DNA from 3 places in the Holzapfeliella sp. JNUCC 80 genome. Region 3 is predicted to be linked to each of the others. Evidence: riboswitches for the same ligand, from Rfam matches in the RefSeq annotation. Region 3 holds a riboswitch; each other region holds the start of a gene.
What was found. A riboswitch is a leader RNA that binds a small molecule or an ion and turns the genes downstream of it on or off. The one in region 3 is predicted to bind lysine.

Region 1 (5,128 bases), 370 kb from region 3:
TATTTGAAATTATTAACCTGAAATGTTTTTATAGAAGTGAAAAATTAAAGGAGGATTCAATTTATGAGTTTCGATTTATCTACACGTATCACTTTAAATAATGGTACAAGTATTCCTCAAATGGGACTTGGTGTTTGGAAATCTAACAACACTCAAGCAAAAGAAGCAGTTATGCTAGGTTTAAAACATGGTTACGAAATGTTTGATACTGCTAAACAATATGGAAATGAACGTGGAGTTGGTGAAGGTCTTGTTGAAGGACTTAAAGCTGTTGGCAAAACCCGCGAAGACATCTTTTTAACAACTAAAGTTTTCGGTGGTGACCAAGGTTACCAAGAAACACTTGACGCAATCGATGGTCAATTAGAACGTCTACAAACTGACTACGTTGATTTACTACTTGTTCACTGGCCTGTAACTGGTAAATACGTGGATACATGGCGTGCAGTTGAAGAAATCTACAAAGCTGGTAAAGCTCGTGCAATTGGTGTGTCAAACTTTGACAACGAACGTATGCAAAACTTGCTTGATCACGCTACGATTATTCCAGCTGTTAACCAAATGGAATACAATCCACTAATTCAAGAACGTGATATTTTAGCATTCAACCAACAACATGGTATTCATTTACAAGCTTGGTCACCTCTTGGCGGTGGCGCTGTTCTAACTGATCCTGAACTACAAAAAATTGCTGATAAATACAACAAAACAATTGCTCAAGTTGTTCTACGTTGGAACTTCCAAAGCGGTATTATCACAATCCCTAAATCTGTTCATGAAGAACGTATCCAACAAAATGCTGACATCTTTGACTTTGAATTATCTGCTCAAGATATGCAAAAATTATACAGCATGAACCAAGAAAAACGTTCACTTTGGTACAACGACTTTTCATGGGAAGGCGGCTCAATCAACGAAGCTGTTGAAGAATGGGGCGACTAATCAAAAAAAGACTGACAATTGTCAGTCTTTTTTGTTTACCATTGTTCATGGTTCCACAATCTACCATCAAGTTCCCCTTCTGCTAAATCATGGCGAACTTCTAGTTGATGTTGAAATTGATCGAGATAACTCAACAATGCACGTTTTTCATAATTATTTTCGCTTTTTGAGGCCTCTTCAATAATGGCCTTCATCCAATCATTCTTCATTGTCCTTCACCTCATCTAGTGCGTCTCTTAGATCTTTGTAATCAGTCAATTGTTCATCTATCGTATCAACAACAGCCTGCAACTGAATATTGTCGTTTAAGTTAATATTTTGTCTAATTTTGTTAAGTAAAAATTGACCCTTATCCACAAAACTTGGTTTAATCAATTCCACATGAATTAAGTAACCAACTAACAATTGGTAGAGTTGTTGTTCATTTAAATAAGCAAACTGATACACAATAAATGGGGTTAAATAAGTAAAACCTAACTCATTAGCAAAAACCTGGTAAGGTCTGAGAATTTCGTTCAAACTAAATTGCGATTTTTGTCCAGGTTGAAAATCTTTTTGTGGCTGTCCTGTATTAATCACCAAAGACAAGCTTTTTTGTTTGAGATGGTTAAGATGGGTTAACTCATTGACAAACTGATTTGTAAAAACATCATCTTGCCATTTTTTAAGTGAGTAAGGTGCTGAATACCAATATAATGGAAATTGGAAAATAACGTGATCAGCAGCTAAAATCTTTTCTTGATGTTGCTTAATATTAAATTGTTGGTTTTGCATCATTTCTTCATCTAATACAGTTACCTCAACTTCAGCATCCGCTAAAGCTAGTGTTGATTTGAAAAATTGTTGTGTAACAGAATTATTAACATCTGGATGGGAAATGAAAATCTGAACTTTCATCGGCTTCCTCCTGGTTTTCGTTGACAATAAACTATTCTAAGGGTATCATATGTAGGTAAATTTAATAAGAAATGCAATAGAGGTTGCGGTCATCACTAATTAGTTGCGAGTGTGTAGTTCACAAAGACCAACTAAGGCAGGATCATCGCCGAAGAAAGCTTGTTGCCTACACAACAAGTCTTCTGGGTCTAGTCGGCAAACGACTAGAACTGTCTCAGTCTATCTGAGGAGTGCTATTATGTTATTTAATAATCAGTAATTTATTTCATAATGCCTCAAAACCTTTATTAATTAAAGGTTTTTTTTATTGTGTTAAATTAAAACATGAAGGAGTAATTTTATGAAAAATTTGAAAGCTAACCCGCTTTTAACTTTCTTTTCCGCTATTGTGATGCTTCTTGGATTAGCCGGATTTTCAACTAATCAAGTTCACGCTGAAGAAAGTGATACTTTACGTGTAGGGATGGAAGCCAATTATCCACCTTACAACTGGACACAACAAGATGATTCAAATGGGGCCATCAAAATTGATGGAGAATCATTATATGCCAATGGATATGATGTTCAAATGGCTAAAAAAATTGCCGCAGGACTTGGCAAAAAGAACGTTGTCGCGGTTAAAACACAATGGGATGGCCTACTGCCTTCCTTGACTTCAGGCAAAATCGACATGATTATTGCTGGTATGTCACCAACACCTGAACGTCGCCAAGCTATTGACTTTACAAACGCTTACTACACCTCAAATATTGTAATGGTTGTGAATAGTACTGGCAAATACGCTAACGCAACTAACTTAGCTGACTTTAATGGTGCTAAAATCACAGGACAACTGGGAACTTTCCATTATGATGCTATCGAACAAATTCAAGGTGCCATCAAAGAACCCGCTATGAAAGACTTTTCAGCAATGCGTGTGTCACTTGAATCAAAAACTATTGATGGTTATGTTTCCGAAAAATCAGAAGGAATTAGCGTATCTAGTGCTAACCCTAACCTTAAAATGATTGACTTTGCTCCTGGAAAAGGATTCCACCTAGACCCTTCAGAAACACAAAGTGCGATTGGGTTACGCAAAGGTGATCCAAACCTTGAAAAAGTTAACGAAATTCTAGCAACTGTTCCAGAAAATGAACGTGACAAAATGATGACAGATGCTATCCACAACCAACCAAAACCTGCTACTGAAGGTAACTGGTTTATCAATATTTGGCAACAATATGGTGGTATGTTACTTCGTGGAACTGGTATGACTGTTTTCATCTCATTAATCGGAACCATCGTTGGCTTCTTTATTGGATTGTTAGTTGGAATTATCAGAACCATTCCACTTGCTAAAACACGTGGTAAACGCTGGGCAACTAGAGTTGCTAGTTTCTTAGCTTCTGTTTATATCGAACTGTTCCGTGGAACACCGATGATTGTGCAAGCTGCTGTATTCTACTACGGTGCTGCTCAAATGTTTGGGCTTAACTTAGACCGTACTTTAGCTGCTTTAATTGTTGTTTCAATTAACACAGGGGCTTACCTTTCTGAAATCATCCGTAGTGGGATTATTTCAACTGATGAAGGACAATTTGAAGCTGCAAGTGCTTTAGGAATGAATCACTTCCAACGAATGAGAAAAATCATTCTCCCTCAAGCTGTTCGTAACAGTTTACCTTCTGTTGCTAACGAATTCATCGTTAACATCAAAGATACTTCCGTCTTGAGCATCATCTCAGTTTCTGAACTATTCTTCACAGGTTCAACAATTGCTGGACAAAACTTCCAGTTCTTCCACACTTACCTAACAATTACATTTATTTACTTAGTTCTAACCTTTACAATTACACGTATTTTCAGACTTATCGAAAAGAAATTAAATGGTCCTAAAGATTACAATTTAATGGCTAATCAAGAACAAGTGACTTCTAATTCAAGAGAGGTGAAAAACTAATGGCTAATCAAGACTCAATTATTAGTGTTCGTAACTTAGAGAAAAAATTTGGAAATCATCTCGTATTAAAAGATATTTCACTAGATGTTACACCGGGTGAAGTTGTAACCATTATCGGTTCTTCTGGTTCTGGTAAATCAACTTTACTAAGATGTTTAAACTTACTTGAAGATCCAACTAGTGGCGAAATTAACTTCAAAGGTGAAAATATTTTAGGTAACGGTTTTGAAATTACCAAATACCGTTCTAAAGTCGGCATGGTTTTTCAATCCTTTAACTTATTCAACAACTTAGATGTTCTTGAAAACTGTATTGTAGGCCAAACGACTGTTCTTGGCCGTTCACGACAAGAAGCTGAAGAAATGGCTATGGAACAACTTAAAAAAGTTGGCATGGATCCTTACATCAAGGCAAAGCCTGCTCAACTTTCAGGTGGACAAAAACAACGTGTTGCGATTGCTCGTGCCGTTTCAATGTCACCAGATGTCCTATTGTTCGATGAACCTACCAGTGCGCTTGACCCTGAAATGGTTGAAGACGTGCTGGCATCTATGAAAGCATTAGCACATACTGGTTTGACTATGATTTTAGTTACTCACGAAATGGCTTTTGCCCGTGATGTTTCTGACCACATTGTTTTCATGGATAAAGGTGTTGTTGCTGAAGAAGGCACACCAGAAGAAATCTTCAATAATCCAAAAGAAGACCGTACAAAAGAGTTCTTAAAACGCTACTTGAATCAATAAAAAAACACCGCTTAAAGCGGTGTTTTTTTATTACTCTAAAATTAAGTTTGTGACTTCCATCACTCTTGTTCTAAATGGAAAGTCTTCTGATAACATTTCAGGTAAAATATTTTCAAAGAAATACTGCACACTATATAAGTGCTTGAATTTCTTGATGCTTTGCAAACTTTCACGATAAATTTCCATGAAAACTTCTTGTGGATTGCCTTTTTGAATTTCACCAAATGCTTCATACAATAAGTCCATTTTATCTGAGATTGATAAAATCTGACCTTCTAACGTATCATCTTTCCCCTCAGATAATCGTCTACGGTAGCGTTCTTGTAATTCTTTTGGGATTTCATTTTGAATAAAGTTTTCGGTCATTGAATCTTCCACATTGGCAATTAACTCACGTAATTCTGAAGTGGCGTATTTAACAGGTGTCTTAATATCACCGATGAAACGCTCTGTATAATCGTGATTTAAGGCTTTTTCGTATAGCACACGCCAATTAATAGTATGTCCTGAAATCTCCTCTAAATCGCCTAGCATTTGCGCCATTTGTGTCACTCTGAATGAGTGTGTAGACACTGAATGTTGTTGATATTGAAAGTACCCCGGT
Region 2 (5,128 bases), 330 kb from region 3:
CCTGTTGATTTAGGTGAAAACACACGTCGTGATATTGTTTTAGAACTTGAAAAAATGAATTTTGAAATTGAAGCTAGTCACCATGAAGTTGCACCTGGACAACATGAAATTGACTTCAAATACACTGATGCTCTTGAAGCAGCAGATAAAATTCAAACTTTTAAATTAGTAGTTAAAACTGTTGCAAGAAAACACGGTTTACATGCAACATTTATGCCAAAACCTCTACAAGGAATCAATGGATCAGGAATGCATATTAATATGTCACTATTCAAAGATGGTGATAATGTATTCTTTGACGAAAATACAGATAACCAATTATCTAAAAAAGCAATGTACTTCTTATCAGGTATCTTGAACCATGCAAAAGCATTGACAGCTTTAAACAACCCAACGGTTAACTCATACAAACGTCTAGTACCAGGGTTTGAAGCACCTGTATACATTGCATGGTCAGGTACAAACCGTTCACCTCTTATCCGTGTTCCTCAATCACGTGGCCTTGGAACTCGTCTTGAATTAAGAAGTGTTGATCCAGCAGCTAACCCATACTTAGCTATTGCAGGAATCTTATCAGCTGGTCTTGAAGGACTTGAAACTAAAGAATTACCAGTAGAATCTGTTGATCGTAACATTTACCACATGACAGATGAAGAACGTCGTGAAAACAATATTACTGATCTTCCAGGAACATTGAATGAAGCGGTTGATGAATTCGCAAAAGATGTTGTCATCAAAGAATCATTAGGCGAACACTTAACACAAAGCTTTATTGATTCTAAGAAACTTGAATGGTCAGCATACCGTCAAACAGTTTCTGAATGGGAAAGAGACCAATACATGGAATTGTACTAAAATTAAAAGCTATCTAAATAATTCAGATAGCTTTTTTTATTTTGTCGATAAAGTTTGTGATTGAAGGATGGGTTTCAAATTTTTGATAAATGAGATAAAAGTGTCTAAAAAATGGAGCCCCTAGTTCTTGAAACATAATGGTGTTATCAATTGCATCTAGACTTACAATGGATTTACCAATCCCTTGTTTCAAAAAATCGACAATTAACTGATTATTTTTAACAATAATACTGTTTTTAGGTACAATATTATGATTGTTCAGATACTTTTTAGTGTAGTGATAAACGCCAGAACCTTCTTCTCTGAGCAACCATGTATCAGATTTAAGATTACCGGCCAATACTAATTGATCTGTTTTTATTTTTTCAGTAACAATCAAATTATGATGAACAGGTTTTTCGACGATACCAAAAGCCAAGCGATGATTTAACACATCGTCTAAAATTTCTTTAGAGTTGTGTACTTCAGCAGCTAAATTATACTCGTTATAAATAGCAGAAGGTAACTGAGATAATAACTGAGGAACAAAGGTATGCGCGCTAGTTTGCGAACACGCGAATAATAAATCATATTTTTTGGGATTATCACTAATATCGGTTTGAATAGTTTGCCATTCTTTCAAAATTTTTGTGGTGCTTTGATATAATCTGGTGGCATTAGGTGTTGGCTCTAGTTTAGCTTTACCATTTCTAATGAATAATTGCGTATTTAGTCTTTCTTCTAGCTGTTTAACGTGTAATGAGAGGCTAGGTTGAGAAGAAAAAAGTTGTTCAGCTGCTTTTGAAAATGACAAAGTTTCATACACAGCAACAAAGGTATGCAGTAACTTGAACATAAGAGTCCTTTCTTTTTGCTATTAAGGTTACTAATAGTATATATAGTTATTATCTATTAAACAAATATTAACATTAATGATGTGATATAGTTATGCCTGTATCGAAGGAGAGGAAAACATGAAAATCAAAAAATCTTTTTTACCAGGTATTGCAGTAACGTTACTTGTTTCTATTATTGCTAAATTTTTAGCCGTTTATTTACCTTTTATTGGAGCAGAATCTTTGGCCATGTTGATGGGGATTTTGTTAGGTAATACTATTTTGACACAACCTAAGTTAAATTCAGGTGTTAAATGGTCAGAAAAATACCCTATTGAAATCGGAATTGCACTGCTCGGGTTAACCGTAACACTTAAAACCATAGAATCATTGGGAATTAATGGGATTTTATTTATTGTGTTACAGATGGTGTTGACTATTATTGTAGCGATTGTGCTAGGGAAAAGAGTCTTTAAGGTATCGAAAAAATCGTCGCTTTTAATGGCTGCAGGTAATGCCGTATGTGGATCAAGTGCAATAGCGGCTGTGTCGCCAGAAATCAAAGCAAACGATGATGAAAGACGGACTGCAGTAGCAACAGTTAGTTTGGTCGGAATTGTCTTATTAATTGTTTTGCCAATCATTGGGCCTGTTGTGCTCGGTAAGCAAGACTTACTTTTAGGTGCATTAATTGGAGGAACTGTCCAATCTGTGGGACAAGTTGTGGGGACAGCTTCCTTAATTAATCAAGATGTTACGACATATGCGACATTGTTCAAAATGTTGCGAGTGATTTTGCTATCAGTAGTTGTCATTAGTTTTGCAAGAATGGCTCAGGGAGCAAGCCAAAAAGAGCCACAAGCCAAAAAGTCAGTTAAGCAATACATTAAAGTACCTTGGTTTATTTTAGTGTTTGTTATTTTTATTTTGATTAATAGTTATGTTAGTTTGCCAACGCAATTAACGCATACTGCAAAAGAATTGACCGGTTTCTTTGGTATTATTAACCTTGCAGGTATCGGGCTAAACTTGAAGTTAAAAACAATTAAAGATTCTGGTAGTCGTTTCTTGGGCTATGGGCTGTTGATTAGTTTAGTGCAAGTTGTCGGAGCAATTATCTTAATTAAGTTACTATTCTAATTACTTATTATTAGTAAAAAATTAAACAAAAATGAAATACAAGGTTGAATTACACAAAAAAATAACTTATAGTTAATTTAGTAGAAGAGGTCGCAGTTGACAATAGCTAGATAACTCGCTATCACAATAGCATTAGTTACTCTAGTGAGGGGATATTGCCGAAACGTCAAAGAGTTGTGACGATTTGATGTTGGGGTATGGTTGAACAAATCATAAACTGTCATAAGCATAAAACTTATGGAGCGCTATCGACAAATTGATATCTAAGACGGTTTAGATTCTTTTGTCTGCCCAGACAAAGGAATCTTTTTTTGTCTAATATTTTAAATAGCCACTCTTCTGAATAATAATTTACGGAAATAGGAGACTGTTATGCCAGATTTATCGTCAAAATTAAGTGAAACGTATAACGAAAAATTAGACTTAGTTAATCCATCAGGGATTAGAAGCTTTGATCAAAAAATCTCAGCTATCCAAGATATTGTAAAACTAACAATTGGAGAGCCTGATTTAGATACACCCGAACATATTAAAAATGCTGCAGTAGAAAGCATTCAAAATAATGATTCTCACTACTCAGCTCAAACAGGTAAATTAGAGCTTAGAAAAGCAGTTTCTGATTATTTAAAGCGTCAACAAGGTTTAAATTATAATCCAGAAGATGAAATAATCGTGACAATTGGTGCAACAGAAGCAATTTATGCCACTTTTGAAACGATGTTAAATCCAGGTGATAAAGTGATTGTGCCAACACCGACATTTGCACTTTATTTTCCTATTATCGAGTTGCTAGGTGCACATCCAATTATGGTTGACACCTCACAAACAGGCTTTCAATTAACACCTGAAAAATTGGAAGAAGTGATTAAAGAAGAAGGGCCTTCAGTTAAAGCAGTTTTACTTAATTATCCAAGTAATCCAACAGGGGTTGAATACGATAAAGAAACCGTTACGGCTCTAGCGCAAGTTATTGAACAGCATGATATTTTTGTTGTTACAGATGAGATTTACTGTGAATTAACTTATGACGTTGATCATTTTTCAATTGCTAAGTTATTGCCTCAACAATCCATTTACATTAATGGATTATCTAAATCTCACGCTATGACAGGATATCGAATTGGTTACGTTTGTGGACCGAGAGAATTCATGTCAAAAGTTGCTAAAGTGCATGCTTTCATGGTGACTTCACCATCTAATCCTGCCCAAGTTGCAGCAACAGAAGCGCTTAATCATGGTGATAATGATGCGATTGAAATGCGTAAAATCTATCAAAAGCGTCGTGACTTAATTGTTGATGAATTAACAAGTATGAACTTTGAGATGGCTAAGCCTCATGGTGCGTTTTATCTACTTGCTAAAATTCCAGCATCATGTACACAAGATTCTTACCAGTTCGCACTAGAATTAGCTGAACAAGCAAAAGTTGGTGTCATACCTGGAAGTGCATTTGGTAAAGGTGGACAAGGCTATATTCGTTTTTCATATGCAGCTTCTGAAGCTGATATTCAGCTAGCGATGGATCGTATTCGTGATTACCTTAAAACAGTCAGATAACTAGTAATTAAAATCAGGAGGACAATCAATTGACAGACAGAATGATACCAAACGTAATGGGAACTCAACATCCAGATAACGCTAACATTCCGTTCTTTAAAAAGCATCATAATCCATTTGTTTCAGCTTTTGAAGAAATCGATGAAGCTTATGCTAACTTTTCAACTTTAGATGCCGATGAATACATGTGGGACTGGGAAGGAAAGCATGCTGATTCTTCTGTTATTAGCCGTTTGTATACTAAACAATACGACTATTTCAAAAACCATGAACTTGGTGACGATAAATTTTTAACGTTTAGATTACCTAACATTTGGGAAGAAAAAGGTTATAGTTTAATGCAAGCTATGACAACTATGATGCTGGCAGAAGATTTTGCAGACGATTTAAAATTTAAAAAACGTCCGCTATTTGAAGCGGTTCTGCCAATGACGAAAAGTGCAGATCAACTGATTGCTATGGAAGATAAGTTTGCATCACTTGCACAATTCAAGAATAAAGAATTTGAAAATACACATCCTAATAGCGACCAACTCCAAATGATTCCACTATTTGAAAGTTTTGAAGCGCAGCTAGATGCTCCTGAAATTTTAAAAGAGTATATGGCGATGTACAAAAAACACTTTAACCGCCCAATTGAGTATTTACGTGTTTTCTTAGCAGGTTCTGATTCTGCGCTTTCAAATGGATTTTTAAACAGTATTATTGGAAACAAGCTAGCATTATCCAGACTAGGTGCATTTTCAAAAGAAAGTGGTGTA
Region 3 (5,128 bases):
ATAATCATTTTTTTGATTGAGTTTTTTCCCTAATGTTTCAAGCGTGTTATTTAAGTCTTCATCTGTTTGAACAAAACTAATTAAGTGAGGATTAGGGACCGCGATAGCATAGAAATTTAAATGATCATTAAATTCTGGAACGGGTGAGTTGAGTAATTGTGTTGTTCCTAGGTTATGAAAAGGGAAGTAATAGTTATCAAAGTGGACAGGTGAGATTTCTACACCAAACGCGGGAACGTTTTGAGCCAGGCTGTCTTGTTTTTTAACAGTTAAATTTGCATTAGCTGTTTCGACTTTGAATTCAGATTCTTGATATTTTTCGGCTAAATAACGCGCAACCGTACGCAATCCATTGCCACACATAGATGCCTCGCTGCCATCGGCATTAATGACGCGCATCTTGCCTAAACAATCGGTATTTTGAGATTTTGAGACGACTAATAGACCATCGGCCCCCTCCAAAAAAGATTCTGTTAGTTGCTGCGTAAGTGCGATGATTTGGTCATCTGAGGGATTAAATGAAAGTTGATCTACATCTAAAATAAAAAACTGGTTAGATGAACCGTGAACTTTTTGTAATGTAATCATTGTTAAACTCCTAACTAAAAAAATTATGATAAATATAGTCTATTGCTAAATCAGCATCGGCTTGTCTAGTTCCGAGCATTACAGAAATTCTTGAGGCACCTTGATTAATCATATGAATGCCAATATTATTTTGAGCCAGTGGTGAAATGACACGATCTAAGACACCAATGTTATCTTTCATACCTTCACCAACAACCATGATAATGGCGTAATCATTAATCCATTGCATTTCGTCTGGTTGAAGAGTGTTTTTAATCTCTTGACAAAGTTGTTTGATTTTAAGGTCTGTAAGCTGGCTTTTATCAAAGATAATTGTCAAATCATCGATACCTGAAGGCATATGCTCATAAGAAACATTATAGCGATATAAAATCTCTAGCAATTTTAATGTGAAGCCAACTTCTTTATTAAGTAGGTAACGGTGGAGGTATAAAGCAGCAAAACGATCAGAACTAGCTACACCTGTTATTAAATGTTCTGGCTCAAAATCATTTTCAGGAACAATAAGTGTGCCCGGTAAATCAGGATGGTTAGTGTTTTTAACATTAATAGTAATTTCAGCTTCAATTGCTGGGATAATGGCTTCATCATGGAATACTGAAAATCCAGCGTAAGAGAGTTCACGTAATTCACGATAAGTCATTTTATTAATGGCATATGGATTTTTGACAGTATTAGGGTTTGCTGCATAAATTGCATCAACATCTGTGAAATTTTCATAGCAGCTGGCATTGAAGCCTTTTGACAAGATAGCACCTGTAATATCTGAGCCACCACGTGAAAAAGTGGCGATTTTATTGTCTTTAGTGATGCCAAAGAATCCAGGTACAATTAAAAGCTCATCACCAACATCAATTGATTTAATGTTGTCGTAAGTTTCATCTAAAACTTGTGCGTTATTAGCTGAATCACTAACATAAAATCCAAATTTTTCCGGATCTAGAAATCGAGCTTTAAGTCCTAGATGGTTCAGAATCAACGTTATTAGCTTTGCGTTTAATCGTTCACCATGAGCTTTAAAACAAGCCATTAGATAGTCGTTGTTTTCGAATTTTTCATGCTTTAAGTTTTCGATTTTTTCTTTAATGCTTTGCAATTCTTCTTCTTCTAAATCAAAGTGGTTTGCGATTTCAACGTAGCGGTTGAATAGCTGTTCAGTGATTGATTCAGTAGGCTTTTTTTCGATTGTAAGTGTAGCGTATTTGATTAATAAATCTGTAACTTTCGTATCAGAAGCACTTCTTTTTCCTGGGGCTGAAGTCACAACAACTTTGCGACTTGAATCTTGTTTTAAAATATTAATAACTTTCTCAAACTGTTGTCCTGAAGCTAGCGAGCTTCCGCCAAATTTAACTACTTTCATAAAAATTCCCCTTTAGCTTTCTTTTCAAATGATAAGTAAATTAAATTTAACATGCCTATTTTAAATTTCAACACCCAAATCCGACTAATACATGTTGTTTTAAAGGTCAATATATGGAAATAAATAAAAATAAAAAAATTTTTAAAAAATAATTAACCTAAGGGTTTGACTTTTGATTGGTTTTATTATAATATTTTAATCACATCGAAGAGGTTGCAACTAACATTATTAGAAATAACTAGTCTTCTGTTAAGACAATCATGTTATTTTGAAAGGGGAAGTTGCCGAAGCTAGTACTTAAGCAGATAAGTATCGGCTGGGACATGATTGAACAAGTCATGGACTGTCGCAGTAATTGCGGAGAGCTATCGACAAACGAACAATCATGATGAATGTGAAACTTTCAAAGGGTTCTTTTGTTATTTTAGATAGCAGAAGAACCCTTTTTATATAGTCTTGGAGGAATTTTCGTTATGGAACATAATTTTAATTTAGTCACAAATGCGAATCATCATTTAGAAATAGGCGGAATCGATACTGTTGATTTGGTTCAAAAATATCAGACGCCATTAGTTGTTTATGATATTTCAAAAATCAAACAACAAATTGCAGGATTCAAATCGGTTTTTGAGCAAAACGATGTTGAATATGAAATTAGTTATGCTAGCAAGGCATTTTCATGTTTAGCCTTATATGAATTGATGCAAAAAGAAAATCTACATCTGGATGTAGTATCTGGTGGCGAATTATTCACCGCGCAACAAGCTGGATTTGATTTATCAAAAATTAGTTTTCATGGCAATAATAAATCATTTGATGAAATCAAAATGGCTGTCGATGCGGGTGTAGGTGTTATCGTCCTTGATAACTTTCATGAGATTGAATTGCTATCGTCTTACTTGATTGATACCCAGCAACAAGCTGATGTGATGTTGAGAATCACACCCGGAATATCAGCACATACACATGACTATATTCAAACTGGTCAAGAAGACAGTAAATTTGGCTTTGATTTAAATTCTGGTCAAGCTGAAGAAGCTTTGACAACGGTTTTAAACAATCCTAACTTGACTATGAAAGGATTCCATTCACATATTGGATCACAAATATTTGAAGTTAACGGTTTTGAAATGGCAGCTGAAAAGCTAATTGATTTAGCCAATGATTGGTATCAAAAATACAGCTATCAACCCGATGTAATTAATGTCGGTGGTGGTTTTGGAATTGCTTACACAAATGACGATAAACCGCTAGCACCTGAGGTATTTGTTGATGCAATCATCAAAAAAATCAAAGAAAAAACAGCAGATTTTGGTTTAAAAATGCCAGCGATTTGGATAGAACCTGGAAGATCGATTGTAGGACCTGCAGGTTATAACTTATATACAATCGGTTCTCGTAAAGAAATCCCAGGAAAATCTGCTTATGTGAGTGTTGATGGTGGTATGGGAGACAATATTCGACCAGCACTTTACCAAGCAGAATATGAAGCTGTAATTGCTAATAAAATGGATCAAGAACCAGTAGAAAATGTCCGTGTGGCAGGTAAATATTGCGAATCAGGAGACATTTTGATTCAAAAAGCAGCTTTTCCAAAAACACAACCGGGTGATATTGTTGCAATGATTAATACGGGTGCTTATGGTTACTCAATGGCATCAAATTATAATCGTAATTTAAAACCCGCAGTTGTTTTTGTTGAAAACGGAAAAGATAACTTAGCAATTAAAAGACAAAGTTACCAAGACTTAATCAAATTAGAAAACAGTTTATATTAATTATCAAAAAGGAGACTATATAATGGAAAGAAAAAGCGCACAAGAAATTATTAACTTTATTGGAAATGCCGAAAAACAAACACCTGTTAAGGTTTATATCAAGGGACAATTAAGTGAGATTGATTTTCCAAACACAATTAAAGCTTTTGTAGAATCAAAAACAGGAACATTATTTGGTAACTGGGCTGATGTTGAACAAGTCTTAGCTGATAATCAATCTTTAATTACAGAATACGAAATTGAAAACCACATGAGAAATTCAGCGGTGCCACTATTAGATATGAAGAAAGTTAATGCACGTATTGAACCAGGTGCTATCATTCGTGACCAAGTTTATATTGGAGATAACGCTGTTATTATGATGGGGGCTTTAATCAACATTGGTGCTGAAATTGGAGAAGGTACGATGATTGATATGGGAGTAATCCTAGGTGGTCGTGCAACTGTTGGTAAGAATGCTCACATTGGTGCCGGAACAGTTTTAGCGGGTGTCATTGAGCCAGCATCAGCAACGCCAGTTGTGATTGAAGACGATGTTGTGATTGGGGCTAATGCCGTTGTGATTGAGGGCGTTCGTGTTGGTAAAGGTGCTGTTGTTGCTGCAGGTGCAATCGTAACTAGAGATGTTGAACCGTACACTGTTGTTGGGGGCGTACCCGCAAGAGTCTTGAAAAAAATTGATGATCAAACTAAATCAAAAACAGGACTTGAAGAAGCATTAAGAAAAATGTAAAAAACTTGAGGGGGAAAGTTAAATGTTGTCACAGACGCAAAGAGTCGCTATTAGAAGAGAATTTCATCAGTATCCAGAACTTGCTTTACAAGAAGTAGAAACCAAGCAAAGAATTGAAAAAATTATTGCTGGCTTCAAACAAGACTTTTTGAGTTTTAAGCATTTAAAAGAATTGCCAACTGCTTTGCTTGTTCATGTTAAAGGAACTCGTCCTAAACGAACAATTGGTTACCGAGCAGATATGGATGCACTTCCTGTTACTGAAAAGACAGGACTTGAATTTACTTCTAAGAACGAAAATAAAATGCATGCGTGTGGTCATGATATTCATTTAACTGTCGCTCTAAGTATTTTAAATTATTATGCTGACAATCCACCTGAAGACAACTTAGTATTCTTTTTTCAACCAGCCGAAGAAAGTGAAAATGGTGGAAAGATAGCTTATGAACTAGGTGCTTTTGAAGGGAAATGGCGTCCAGATGAGTTTTATGGATTACATGATAATCCAGATTTAGAAGCAGGTGCAATCGGATGTTGTCAGGGAACATTATTTGCTGGAACGACCGAAGTTGATATTGAACTCAAAGGAAAAGGTGGTCATGCAGCGTTTCCTCATACAGCTAATGACATGGTAGTGGCTAGTGCTTACTTAATCACACAACTACA

Region 1: another riboswitch for lysine. It lies ahead of JNUCC80_RS00340 (ABC transporter permease subunit); the one in region 3 lies ahead of lysA (diaminopimelate decarboxylase).
Region 2: another riboswitch for lysine. It lies ahead of JNUCC80_RS03815 (aminotransferase class I/II-fold pyridoxal phosphate-dependent enzyme); the one in region 3 lies ahead of lysA (diaminopimelate decarboxylase).

What each region holds. Positions count from the first base shown of each region.
Region 1 covers NZ_CM132205.1:63,934-69,061, reverse strand. Annotated here, with positions in the region: gene JNUCC80_RS00355 (aldo/keto reductase) at 64-942, shown strand; gene JNUCC80_RS00350 (hypothetical protein) at 978-1,151, opposite strand; gene JNUCC80_RS00345 (NAD(P)H-dependent oxidoreductase) at 1,141-1,839, opposite strand; lysine riboswitch at 1,909-2,083, shown strand; gene JNUCC80_RS00340 (ABC transporter permease subunit) at 2,180-3,778, shown strand; gene JNUCC80_RS00335 (amino acid ABC transporter ATP-binding protein) at 3,778-4,524, shown strand; gene JNUCC80_RS00330 (YfbR-like 5'-deoxynucleotidase) at 4,555-5,128, opposite strand, start outside.
Region 2 covers NZ_CM132205.1:754,357-759,484, reverse strand. Annotated here, with positions in the region: gene glnA (type I glutamate--ammonia ligase) at 1-855, shown strand, start outside; gene JNUCC80_RS03825 (LysR family transcriptional regulator) at 878-1,690, opposite strand; gene JNUCC80_RS03820 (YeiH family protein) at 1,809-2,810, shown strand; lysine riboswitch at 2,887-3,066, shown strand; gene JNUCC80_RS03815 (aminotransferase class I/II-fold pyridoxal phosphate-dependent enzyme) at 3,183-4,367, shown strand; gene ppcA (phosphoenolpyruvate carboxylase) at 4,424-5,128, shown strand, end outside.
Region 3 covers NZ_CM132205.1:429,029-434,156, forward strand. Annotated here, with positions in the region: gene dapF (diaminopimelate epimerase) at 1-588, opposite strand, end outside; gene JNUCC80_RS02170 (aspartate kinase) at 599-1,951, opposite strand; lysine riboswitch at 2,152-2,327, shown strand; gene lysA (diaminopimelate decarboxylase) at 2,425-3,729, shown strand; gene dapD (2,3,4,5-tetrahydropyridine-2,6-dicarboxylate N-acetyltransferase) at 3,752-4,462, shown strand; gene JNUCC80_RS02185 (N-acetyldiaminopimelate deacetylase) at 4,485-5,128, shown strand, end outside.